DNA from 2 places in the Plantactinospora sp. WMMB782 genome. Region 2 is predicted to be linked to the other one. Evidence: riboswitches for the same ligand, from Rfam matches in the RefSeq annotation. Region 2 holds a riboswitch; the other holds the start of a gene.
The links. A riboswitch is a leader RNA that binds a small molecule or an ion and turns the genes downstream of it on or off. The one in region 2 is predicted to bind cobalamin.
Positions count from the first base shown of each region.

Region 1: it holds a riboswitch for cobalamin, as region 2 does, so the genes downstream of both, ACN28A_RS28560 (CbtB domain-containing protein) here and ACN28A_RS34045 (ABC transporter substrate-binding protein) in region 2, are expected to answer to the same signal.

Region 1 is NZ_JBMHMC010000007.1:5,941,762-5,947,204, forward strand. It holds gene ACN28A_RS28550 (precorrin-2 C(20)-methyltransferase) at 1-919, shown strand, start outside; gene ACN28A_RS28555 (cobalt-precorrin-6A reductase) at 907-1,737, opposite strand; cobalamin riboswitch at 1,856-1,998, shown strand; gene ACN28A_RS28560 (CbtB domain-containing protein) at 2,033-2,236, shown strand; gene ACN28A_RS28565 (CbtA family protein) at 2,250-3,047, shown strand; gene ACN28A_RS28570 (histidine phosphatase family protein) at 3,044-3,685, shown strand; gene ACN28A_RS28575 (NADPH-dependent F420 reductase) at 3,813-4,463, shown strand; gene ACN28A_RS28580 (rhamnogalacturonan lyase) at 4,911-5,443, shown strand, end outside.
Region 2 is NZ_JBMHMC010000007.1:7,173,258-7,178,700, reverse strand. It holds gene ACN28A_RS34055 (ABC transporter ATP-binding protein) at 1-75, opposite strand, end outside; gene ACN28A_RS34050 (FecCD family ABC transporter permease) at 75-1,043, opposite strand; gene ACN28A_RS34045 (ABC transporter substrate-binding protein) at 1,157-2,179, opposite strand; cobalamin riboswitch at 2,208-2,386, opposite strand; gene ACN28A_RS34040 (hypothetical protein) at 2,576-2,917, opposite strand; partial or broken gene ACN28A_RS34035 (helical backbone metal receptor) at 2,959-3,671, opposite strand; gene ACN28A_RS34030 (hypothetical protein) at 4,093-4,683, shown strand; gene ACN28A_RS34025 (helical backbone metal receptor) at 5,160-5,443, opposite strand, start outside.

The sequences.
Region 1 (5,443 bases), 1.2 Mb from region 2:
TCCCACCGGTGACGCCGTGGCCGCCCGCCTCGGCGGGTCCCGGACGGAGACCGGCACTGGTCCGGCCGCCCGCCCTGACGGGTCCGAAGGGAAGGGTGGCGCGGAAGGGGAGGGTGGCGCCGATCCGGACAGCGGTGTCGGGGTGCCGGCCGCTGGTGTCGGGCCGCCGGTCGGCGCGGTGACCGTGGTCGGCCTCGGCCCCGCCGGCAGCGGCTGGCTGACCCCGGAGACCCGTCAGGCGTTGCGCGAGGCGGAGCACCTGGTCGGCTACGGCCCGTACGTCGAGCGGGTGCCGCACCGCCCCGGACAGCACCGGCACACCTCCGGCAACCAGGTCGAACTCGACCGGGCCAGGCACGCCCTGGAACTCGCCCTGGCCGGTGCCCGGGTGGCCGTGGTCTCCTCCGGCGATCCGGGAGTCTTCGCGATGGCCACCGCGGTGCTCGAGGTGGCCACCTCGGACGAGCGGTTCGGTGCCGTCCCGGTGCGGGTGCTACCCGGACTGACCGCCGCGCAGGCGGCGGCCAGCCGGATCGGTGCCCCGCTCGGTCACGACTTCGCGGTGCTCTCGCTCTCGGACCGGCTCAAGCCGTGGGCGGTGATCGAGCAGCGGCTGGCCGGGGCGGCTGCCGCCGATCTGGTGCTGGCGCTCTACAACCCGGCCTCGGCCAGCCGGCGTTGGCAGGTCGAGGCGGCCCGGCACGTGTTGCTCCGGCACCGCGCAGCCGAGACGCCGGTGGTGATAGCCCGGGACGTGGGCCGGCCGGGGGAGCGGATCACCGTCGTCGCGCTCGCCGAACTCGATCCGGCTGACGTGGACATGCGATGCCTGCTGATAGTCGGCTCCTCCACCACCCGCACCGACCGGCGGGCGGACGGCTCGACGGTGGTCTGGACCCCCCGCAGCTATCCCGGCTGACCGCCGTCGGCCGGGACGCCGACGGTCGCACCACCGTCGGCCGGGGCGGTCGGCGGCGCGTCGGGGCGGGCCGGCGCCAGTACCGTCTCCAGCCAGGCCAGTGCGGCGGCCACCTCGGCGGCCACGGCCGGCAGGGCGATCGGCGCCGGCCGGTCCACCAGCACCACCGGCAGCCCCAGCTCGCGGGCGGCGGCCAGCTTCGCCATCGTGTACGTCCCGCCGCTGTCCTTGCTGACCAGCACGTCGATCCGGTGCGCGAGCAGCAGTTCCCGTTCCGCCGCCAGCTGGTAGGGACCGCGGTCGCGCAGCAGCGTGACGTTGCCCGGCAACGGGACGGTCGGCTCGTCCACCACCCGGACCAGCAGCTCGACGCCGGTCAGGTGCAGGAAGGCGGCCAGCCCCTGCCGCCCGGTGGTGACGAAGGCCCGGCGACCGAGCCGGGGCACCAGGTCGGCGGCGGCGGCGAGATCCGGTACCCGGTGCCACCGGTCCCCGGGGCCCGCCGTCCAACCGGGACGCTCCAACCGCAGGTACGGGACCCCGGTCGACCCGGCAGCCAGCACCGCCGAGGAGCGGATCCGGGCGGCGTACGGGTGGGTGCCGTCGACGAGTGCGTCGACGGCGTGCTCGACCAGCCAGCGGGCGAGCCCCTCCGGCCCGCCGAACCCGCCGATCCGGACCTCGCCGAGCGGCAGCCGGGGGTCGGCGACCCGCCCGGCCAGCGAGGAGACCACCATGGTGTCGGGCCGACCGACCAGCGCGGCGGCCAGTTCCCGCGCCTCGGCGGTGCCGCCGAGCAGCAGCACCCGGTTCGTCACGGCGCGACGGTATCGGCACCCTCCGGCCGGGACAACCCCGCGCCCGCCGGGCCGTGACCGCCGACACCGGTCCGGTGCCGGGCCCGGTCGTGGTCGTGGGCCGGTTGACCGGCCTGACGTCGTCCGGCTACCGTCGACTCGCCATCTGCGGCGACATGAGGGAAGCCGGTGGGAATCCGGTGCGGTCGCGCCACTGTGAGCGGTCCCGACCCCGGTCGGGGTGCCGCGAGCCAGGACGCTCGGTCGTCGCAGCCTGTCGACGGGGACGCGTCATCCCCGAGGAGGTACTTCGCGCATGTCCAGTCCTGCCCCCGCCCGCCCGCTCGTCCAGCCGGCCGGCTCCGCCCGGCTACTGTGGACCGCCCTCGCCGTCGTCGCCGTACTCGCCCTGCTGGCCTACCTGGTCGCGTTCGACCAGGGCGCGGTCTCGCGCAGCGGCATGTTCCTGCACGAGCTGACGCACGACGGTCGGCACCTGCTCGGCGTACCCTGCCACTGACCGGCTGCCCGCCGTGCCGACGTTCCTGTCCGTACTGCTGCGTGGCCTGCTCGCAGGCCTGGTCGCCGGTCTGATCGCCGGCACCTTCGCCTACCTCGTCGGCGAGCCGCGGATCGATGCCGCGATCGCGATCGAGGAACAGGCGACCCATTCCGCACCCGGGGTCGAGGCCGACCACCACGCCGAGGAACTGGTCGGCCGGGACGGCCAGCGCGCCGGTCTCTTTCTGGCGACCGGGCTGTTCGGTGTCGCGATGGGCGGCCTGCTCGCCACCGGGTACGTCCTGCTGCGCCGTCGACTCCGCACCGCCGACGACGGCCGGGCGGCCCTGCTGCTGGCCGGTGCGGCGCTGCTCGGCGTGGTCGTCGTGCCGTTCGTCAAGTACCCGCCGAACCCGCCGGCGGTCGGCAACCCGGACACCATCGACCAGCGGACCGGCAGCTACCTGCTGCTGGTGCTGCTCGGCCTGGTGGCGGTCTGGGCCGGCGCCCTCGCCCACCGCTCGGTCCCCGGACGCGCCTCGTACCCGATCCGGGCCGCCGCGGCGGTCGGCGGCTTCCTGCTGGTCACGGCGGTCGGCTACACCGTGCTGCCGTCCTTCGCGGAGGTGCCGGACGGTTTCCCGGCGACCCTGCTCTGGGAGTTCCGGCTCGCCTCCCTCGGCACCCAGCTGGTGCTCTGGACCGGGATCGGCCTGCTCTTCGCCATCTCACTCGGATGGCGGCGGGACCGGGATCGCCGGCCGGCACCCGATGGACCGGTGCGCTCCGCGGGCCTGCCGGAGGATGTGCGGGCCCCGGCCGGGCGGTGAGCCCGACCGACCTGCACCTGGTCGCCCACGCCCACACCGCCGCGCTGCGCCGCGCGGTCTTCGGCGGCGGCGGCGAGGGCCTGGATCGGGGCGGCCTGGCGGCGGCCCGCGCGCTGGCCGGCACCGGGCCGGGGCGGCGCGGGCCGTTCGGCGACCGGATCGACGCCTGCCTCAGCACTCCGGCCGAGGCCGGCCGGCAGACCGCGTACGCGCTGGGCCTGCGCCCGACCGCCGAGCCCGGACTGGCGGACTGCGACTACGGCCGGTGGACCGGGTTGCCGCTGGCCGAGGTGGTGGCCCGGGAGCCGGACGCCGTGCGGGACTGGCTCGGTACGCCGCACGCGGCTCCACACGGCGGCGAGTCGGTCGAGTCGCTGCTCGACCGGGTCGGCCGCTGGCTCACCGGGCAGCGCGACCGGGGCGGGCGGATCGTCGCCGTCACGCATCCGGTGGTGGTCAGGGCGGCGCTGGTCCGCGCCCTGCGGCTGCCTGTCGCGGTGTTCTGGCGACTGGAGGTGGCGCCGCTGGCGGTGGTCCGGCTGACCGGGCGCGGCCCGGAGTGGCTGCTCCGGTTCACCGCGCCGGCCCTCGCCGAGCGGCCGGACCCGGACCTCGCCGAGCGGCCGGACCCGGGATAGCGGCGGACCGGCCCGGGAGCGCCGTTATTATTGACGCGTCAACGAGATGGGGGGCGGCCGTGCGGGAACTGCGAGACGGCCCGCGCCGCCACCACGCCCCCACCCGCGCGGTGGGAACTCCCCGGTCATGACCGGATCGCAGCTGCCCCGGATCGCCGTACTCGGCGCCGGACACGTCGGGCCGGTGATCGCCCGGGTCGCCGTCGCCGCCGGTCATCCGGTGACCATCGCCGCCTCCGGTGACCCGGAGCGGATCGCCCTGATCACCCAGATCCTGGTGCCGGGCGCCGAGCCGCGCTGGGCCGCCGACGCGGTACGGGATGCCGACCTCGTGGTGCTGGCGATCCCGTTGCACCGGTTCGCGGACTTCGACCCGGGACTGGTCGCCGGCAAGCTGGTCGTCGACACGATGAACTACTGGCCGCCGACCGACGGCGTACAGGCGCTCTTCGAGGATCCCCGGTACGGCAGCAGCGAGATCGTGGCGCACCGGCTGGACCGGTCGACGGTGGTGAAGACCTTCAACCACGCCGGCTACCACCAACTCGAGGAGGAGCGCCGACCGGCGGGGCACCCGGAGCGGCGCGCACTCGGGGTGGCCGCCGACGACAAGGGTGCGGCGGACCTGGTCGCCGAGGTCGTCGAGCGGATCGGGTACGACGCCGTCCTGCTGGACAGCCTCGGTGCGGGCCGGCTGCTCGAACCGGGTGGTCCGGTCTTCGGTGCCTCGTTGCGCCGCCCCGAGTTCGAACTCGCCGTCCGCGGCGTACCGCGCTAGTGCACTGACTTCGAAGGTTGATCGGGTAACCGGTACTTCCAGGTATCTGCGCCGGCGATCTCCCGGCGTCGGGTGCGGAGCCGGGAGACTCGCCGGGGAGACTGTCGAGCTGCCCCGCCTGTGCACCCAGCTCGACAGTCTCCGCGCCGACCACCCCCGCTCGGCCGCCGGGTCGCTCACGTGGTTGGCCGGCCGTCCGCCCAACGATGCCGGTGCCATGTCACAGCGCCTCGAACCGTGATCAGGCCACACCAGAGGGTTACCCCCAGTCCACCTCCGAAGACGAGGCGCCAGGCGGTACCCCGGTGGCCGTACCCGGCATCCCGACCGTCGTCCCACCTTGACAAGTTCGCCGGACATCGAGAATTCTCGGGGAGTTGTATCGTTTCAGCCCGGTCGCACGCCGCCCCACCCGCAGGATCGGGTCGAACCCCACATTGGAGACCCATGACATCTCGAACCAGGGGAGGCCGGCCGATCGCCGTGCTGTCCCGGGCACTCGTCGCGGGCATCTCGGTGACCGTCCTGCTGGTCGGCAGTCCGGCGGCGGTCTCCGCCCGGCCGGGCGGCGGGCAGCCCGGCACCGGACCCCGCCTCGAACGGCTCGACCGCGGCCTCGTCGCGGTCCCCACCACCGACGGAGTCTTCCTCAGCTGGCGGCTGCTCGGCGCCGAGGCGACCGGGCACGGCGCTGCCGGCCTGACCGGCACCGACTTCGCGGTCTACCGGGACGGGCGGCGGATCGGCACCGTCACCGACAGCACCAACTACCTCGACCGGGCCGGCACCGCCACCGCCGGCTACCAGGTCGCGCCGGTCGTCCGGGGCCGGACGGGTGCCCGGAGTGCCGCCGTCAGGCCGTGGGCCGAGGGCCACCGCGACCTGCCGCTGCGCAAGCCGGCCGACGGGGTGACCCCGACCGGCGAGGCGTACACCTATTCGGCGAACGACATGAGCGTCGGCGACGTCGACGGCGACGG
Region 2 (5,443 bases):
CGGTACCGACATCGACACGTCCCGCAGGATGCGCGCGGCGCGTACCGAGTACGCGATCTCGACGACGTCGAGCATCAGCGGTCTCCGGTACGGCGGCGCAGCAGCAGTACGAACGCGGGAACCCCGATCATGGCGGTGAGGACACCGACGGGCAGTTCCCGGGGTTCGAAGAGCGTGCGGGCGGCGGTGTCGACCCAGATGAGGAAGATCGCTCCGGCCAGGACGAGTACGGGCAGCAGTCGGCGGTGGTCCGGGCCGGTGAGGAGCCGGACCGCGTGCGGCAGGATCAGCCCGACGAACCCGATCGCGCCGCTGACCGCGACGAGGGTGGCGGTGAGCAGGGCGGCGGTGACCAGGAGCAGCCAGCGGGTCCGGGTGACGTCGACACCGAGGCTGGCGGCGGCGTCGTCGCCGAACGCGAACGCGTTCAGCGCACGCGCCTGCCAGAGGACGACGACCAGCGCGCCGGCCAGGGCCGTGGCGGCGTAGCCGAGCGCGGTCCAGTCGGCCCGGCCGAGGGATCCGGAGAGCCAGAACGTGATCTGTTGAGTGGCGTGCGGGTCGGCCGCCCAGATGATCACGAACGAGGTGACGGCGGCGCAGAGTTGTCCGACGGCGACCCCGGCGAGGATCGTCCGGGTGGGGGTGAGCCGGGCACCACGGCTGGCAGCCGCGATGACGACGGCGAACGCGGCGAGCGCGCCGACGAACGCGCCGCTGGTCAGGGACCAGATCGCGGACCCGATGCCGGCGACGATGACCAGGACCGCGCCGAGCGACGCCCCGGAGGAGACCCCGAGCAGGTACGGGTCGGCCAGGGCGTTGCGGGTCAGGGTCTGCATCACCGCGCCGACGAGGGACAGCCCCGCCCCGACGGCGGCGGCGAGCAGTACCCGGGGCAGCCGGAGCTGCCAGACGATGTGGTCCCGCAGCAGCGGCACCTCGGCGTCGCTGAGCCCGAGGTGCCTGCCGATGACCGTCCACACCGTGCCGAACGACAGGTCCGCAGGGCCGACGGTGACCGCCGCCGCGACCGACAACACCAGTACCCCGCCCAGGCTGACGACCAGCGCCGCGACGCCGAGGGCACGGATCCGCCCGGGCGTCGACGGCGGCGGGTCGAGCGGCGCGGCGATGAGCGGCCGGCTCGCGGTGCTCAGCTGCCCACCCGGGCCGGAAGCGCGGTCAGGCCCTTGGCCAGCCGTTCGACGCCGAGCACGTTCCGGACCCCGGCGGCGGTCTCGGAGAACGGGATGACGACGAACCGCTGCCCGGCCACGGCCGGCAGATCCCGCAGCGCGGCGTGGCCGGTCAGGAACGTCCGCTTCGCCTCGGCGCGGTCCCACTCCGCGTCGACCAGGACGATGACGTCCGGGTCCCGTTCGATGACCTTCTCCCAGCTGGTGTCGCCCCAGCTTCCGGTGATGTCGGCGAACGTGTTCGTCACGCCGATCGCCGCGAGTACCATCCCCGGTCCGCCGCAGCAGGCGCCGACGCTCGGCGCGTCGGTGCCGGCGTCCCACCACAGCACCGAGGTCTCCTTCGCGTCACGGACGCTGGAGACGGCGGCGGTGATTCTGGCCTTCTGGCCGTCGATGAGGGCGGTGGCCCGGTCCGGTACGCCGAAGATCGCGGCGATGTCGCGAATCTCCCCGAAGACGTGGTCGATGGTCAACGGCGACGGCCGGGTCTCGGTCGGGCAGCCGGCCGGCGACAGGTACGTGCCGACGCCGAGGCCGGTGAAGGCGCCCCGGTCTCCGACCCCCTCGTCGCTGAACGCGCTGGCGAACGAGGCGTAGACGAAATCCGGAGTCGCCTCGATCAGCTTCTCCTTCGCCGGGTACTCCTTCGCCAGCACCGGGATCTTCGCGTACGCGGCCGCGTACTCGGGCAGGATCGTGTCGTCGAGGTAAGCGGTGCCGACCATCCGGTCCTGCAGCCCGAGCGCGAGCATGATCTCGGTCGCCGCCTGGTTCAAGGTCACCACCCGCGACGGCGGCTCGGCGACCCGTACCGGGACACCGCAGTTGGTGACGGTGACCGGACCGGTGGACGGCGCCGCCACCGGCGTGTCGGGATCGGCGGCGCAGCCGGCGGCCAGCACCGCGCAGATGACGACGATGGACAGTGGCGCGACGGCGCGCCAGGACGTACGGGGTCGCGTCGCGCGCTCGCGCATCAGGACCACCTTCCAGCACCTCGTGGACGGGTCGTTCAGTGCCGTGGCCGGTCTCCTGGCTGACGGGTGACCGTCTCCGGCCGGCCTTCCCAGACGCGAGCGCCCAGTGACCTCATGCGACGAGGGCCGGAGACTTCCCGATCACAGTGGCGAGGGCCGCGCCGGCATTCGACCGGCTTCCCGAGCACCACGGCAGCGCCACCCTAACGTTCCGACCAGCGGAAAGCCATCCGGGAAGCAGCATGAGACGGATCACGGCAGAGTCCTGACCACGCCGGGGTCGCGGTCAACGGACAATGCGGCGTACACCGAGGTCGATGACACCGGGGGTGCTTCAGCGACAGCCGCGGCCGGTGGGCAGCCGACTGGTCGATCCGTTGCTGAGCACGCCGCGAGTCAGATCGACCGCGAGTGCCGGGGCCGCATGATGCGACCGGTCAGCGCGGCCGGTTGGCCGACGATGCCGGGGCCTCCGGCGCTGATCCACTCCGTTACGGCGGTGAGGGTCGTGTCGTCGAGGACCTCGCCGAGCCACACCGGCACGCCACCGGCACGACGACCGGTGGGGGAGGGGTTGACCACGACGACATTCGAGCGCTCGCAGACGTCGAGGCAGTCGCTGGTGCGTACCCGGTGCCGGCCGTCGAGCGCGGTCCGCAGCCGCCGCACCTGGCCGTCATGGTCGACCTCGGGGTGCTTCCGGCTGCTGCCGCAACAGCAGCCACGGCAGACGGTCACGATGCAGCCGGCGGTGCCGTGCGTCGGTCGAGGCGTGTCCGTCATCGTGACGATCCGGAATTGGTGTGCCGGGCGAGTTGGCTGGCCGGTAGCTGCGGAGCTTGAGCGAGCGAAGGGCCGTACCAGGTGAGGTCGCGGCCGGAGACCAGGCCGCACCGTGTACGGGGAAGGGCGTCGGGGCCGTCGACAGCGGTGAACGGATAGGGCTCGTTGGGTAGGACGACCAGCTCCGGGCCGAGAGCGTGCAGGTCGTCAAGCGACGGCTGGGGGTAACGGTCGGTGATGTGGTTGTGGCGGTTGCGTAGGCCGGAGCGGTGTAGGACGTCGGAGGTGTCGGTATCGCCGTCGGCCACGATCCGAGGTCGGCGGCGACAGGTGGAGCGAACCTCTGCAGACGGTGTGGCGGCGGCCCAGGTGGGGCGGGCGGCGCCCAGCCATCCGGGCTTCGTGGAGGCGCCGAGCTCCTTTAGCAGGCCGGCGAGTTCGTCGATGGCCTGGTCGACGGTACGTGGATCGGTGCGTCGTACCCGCACACCCGCCGCTTCGAGAGCGTCCGTGTCGGTGCGACGGTTCTCCTCGACGTTCATGAGTACGACGTCCGGGCGGAGGGCGAGCAGCCGGGCGAGGTCGCGATACTTGCTGTTACCGACGGGGTACGTCCGGGTCGGCGGGGTGGGTGCGTAGTTGGTCGCGCCGACGAGCGTTCCGGCAGGGTGACCGCCACCGATTCGGTCAGCGACGGCACCAGGGACATCAGTCGCGTCAATCGTCTCCTCCTCACGCGTCGTCGTGGTGCGGGCGGCCTCTGTCCGCACCCGACGGCTGTCGGCTGCGGTGCCGACGCTATCGGAGTGGACTGCCCGGACTGCGCCTGCAGTAGCGCCCGAAGGCGAGGTCGGCGAGGCGGTGAAGTCGAGGGTTTCGTCGCTTCGGTGGGCATGGTGGCGAGGAGTGTTTCGGTCCAGTCGGTCAGAGGCCGGCGGTCGGGGTGGCGGATCAGTCTCAGCACCATCGGACCTGGGAGCGGTGCGGAATGGCGCACCGGCTATCTTCCGGGTTGGTGGAGACCCTGACGCGGATGGGGTAGATGACCGGCTCCACTGTTGATCAGGCCATCCGAGACGGCGACGTGGTCGTATACAGCCGTCGTTCGGCTGCCGGCGGGGGGACGCGGAGTGATCGAGGTTCGGCGAGCTTCCGTACCGGTGCTGCTCGCGCACACCGCGGCGTTGCATTCGTTGTACCGCGAGTCCTTCTCCGTACCGCCCTGGTCGGAGCCGGAGGAAAAGCTGGCGGCCTACCCCACACACCTACGGGGACAGCTCGACCGTCCTGGCGCGACCGGTTGTCTCGCGTTCGACGGCGCCGACCTGATCGGCGCGGTCTACGGCTGGCCGGCGCCGCCAGTGCTGGCGCGGAGTACAGAGTTCGAGGCGGCGGTCGCCGATGCGGTTGCGCCGGAGGCAATGCCACGGATGGTCGCCCCGTCGATCGTGGTCGCTGAGTTGATGGTGACCGGTACGCATCGGCGCCAAGGTGTCGCGGGGCGCCTGCTGAACGCATACCTGGCGGGTTGGCCGGCCGGCTGGCTGGTGACGCATCGCGACGGTGGAGCGCCAGCCTTCTACCGCCGAGCGGGCTGGCGTGAGGAGGCAGCGTTCCGGTCGGTCGAAGAACCGCTGCTGCTCTTCACCTGGGCCGCGTCGGCGGCCGGGGAACAACCTGGCCGGGTCGCCGCATCCGACGGCGTCGATCGAGGACCGTAACGTCCGGACACGGCCTGGCCGGTCCGCCACCAGTTCGTGTAGCGGGTGCGGCGGTCGTGTGTTCGCGATGCTCCGATGCGGGCGGTGGCCCTGCGGGTGGTTGGCCAGCGCCAATCCGGTCCTCTCCAGCAACTGCTGCGAGGGCGGACTGTGCCTGGCATACTTACGGGTCAGGCCAGGGGCCTGCTCGACGAACGTTCGCGCCCGGCATGCCGAGGTGTCGCAGAAGAACCGTCGCACGGCCGCGGATGATACACAGTGGATAAGTGTCCGGAGGGGTCAGACCTCATCAGGAAATTTGGGTCAGATCTTTTTCTTGCGCGTCGTCGACAGGTCTGAGTATTCAACCCCCGGTGGAACCGGTCCTCTGTTTTCCGATTCACCGTTGGGGCAACTTGGTTCTTCAACATTCACCGGCGGTGGCGGGGTAGTCGCGGCAGGGCGTGGGGAACGCAACCGGACCGCAGCAGGGCTTGTCAGCGCGGGGCTTCGGGGGGCAGCCGAGTGAGCTGAGTGGTCAGGAGTCGGGGTGCTTCGGCGAGTGAGGGGCCGTACCAGGTGAGGTGCCGTCCGGAGACCAGGGCGCAGGGGGTGTCGGGGAATGCGTCGGGGCCGTCGGTGGGGGAGAACGGGTAGGGCTCGTCGGGTAGTACGACCAGATTGGGTGCTGCGGCGCGCAGGTCGTCGAGGGATGGCCGAGGATACCGTTCGGTGGTGTCGGTGTAGAGGTTGCGTAGGCCGAGCCGGAGTAGCACGTCGG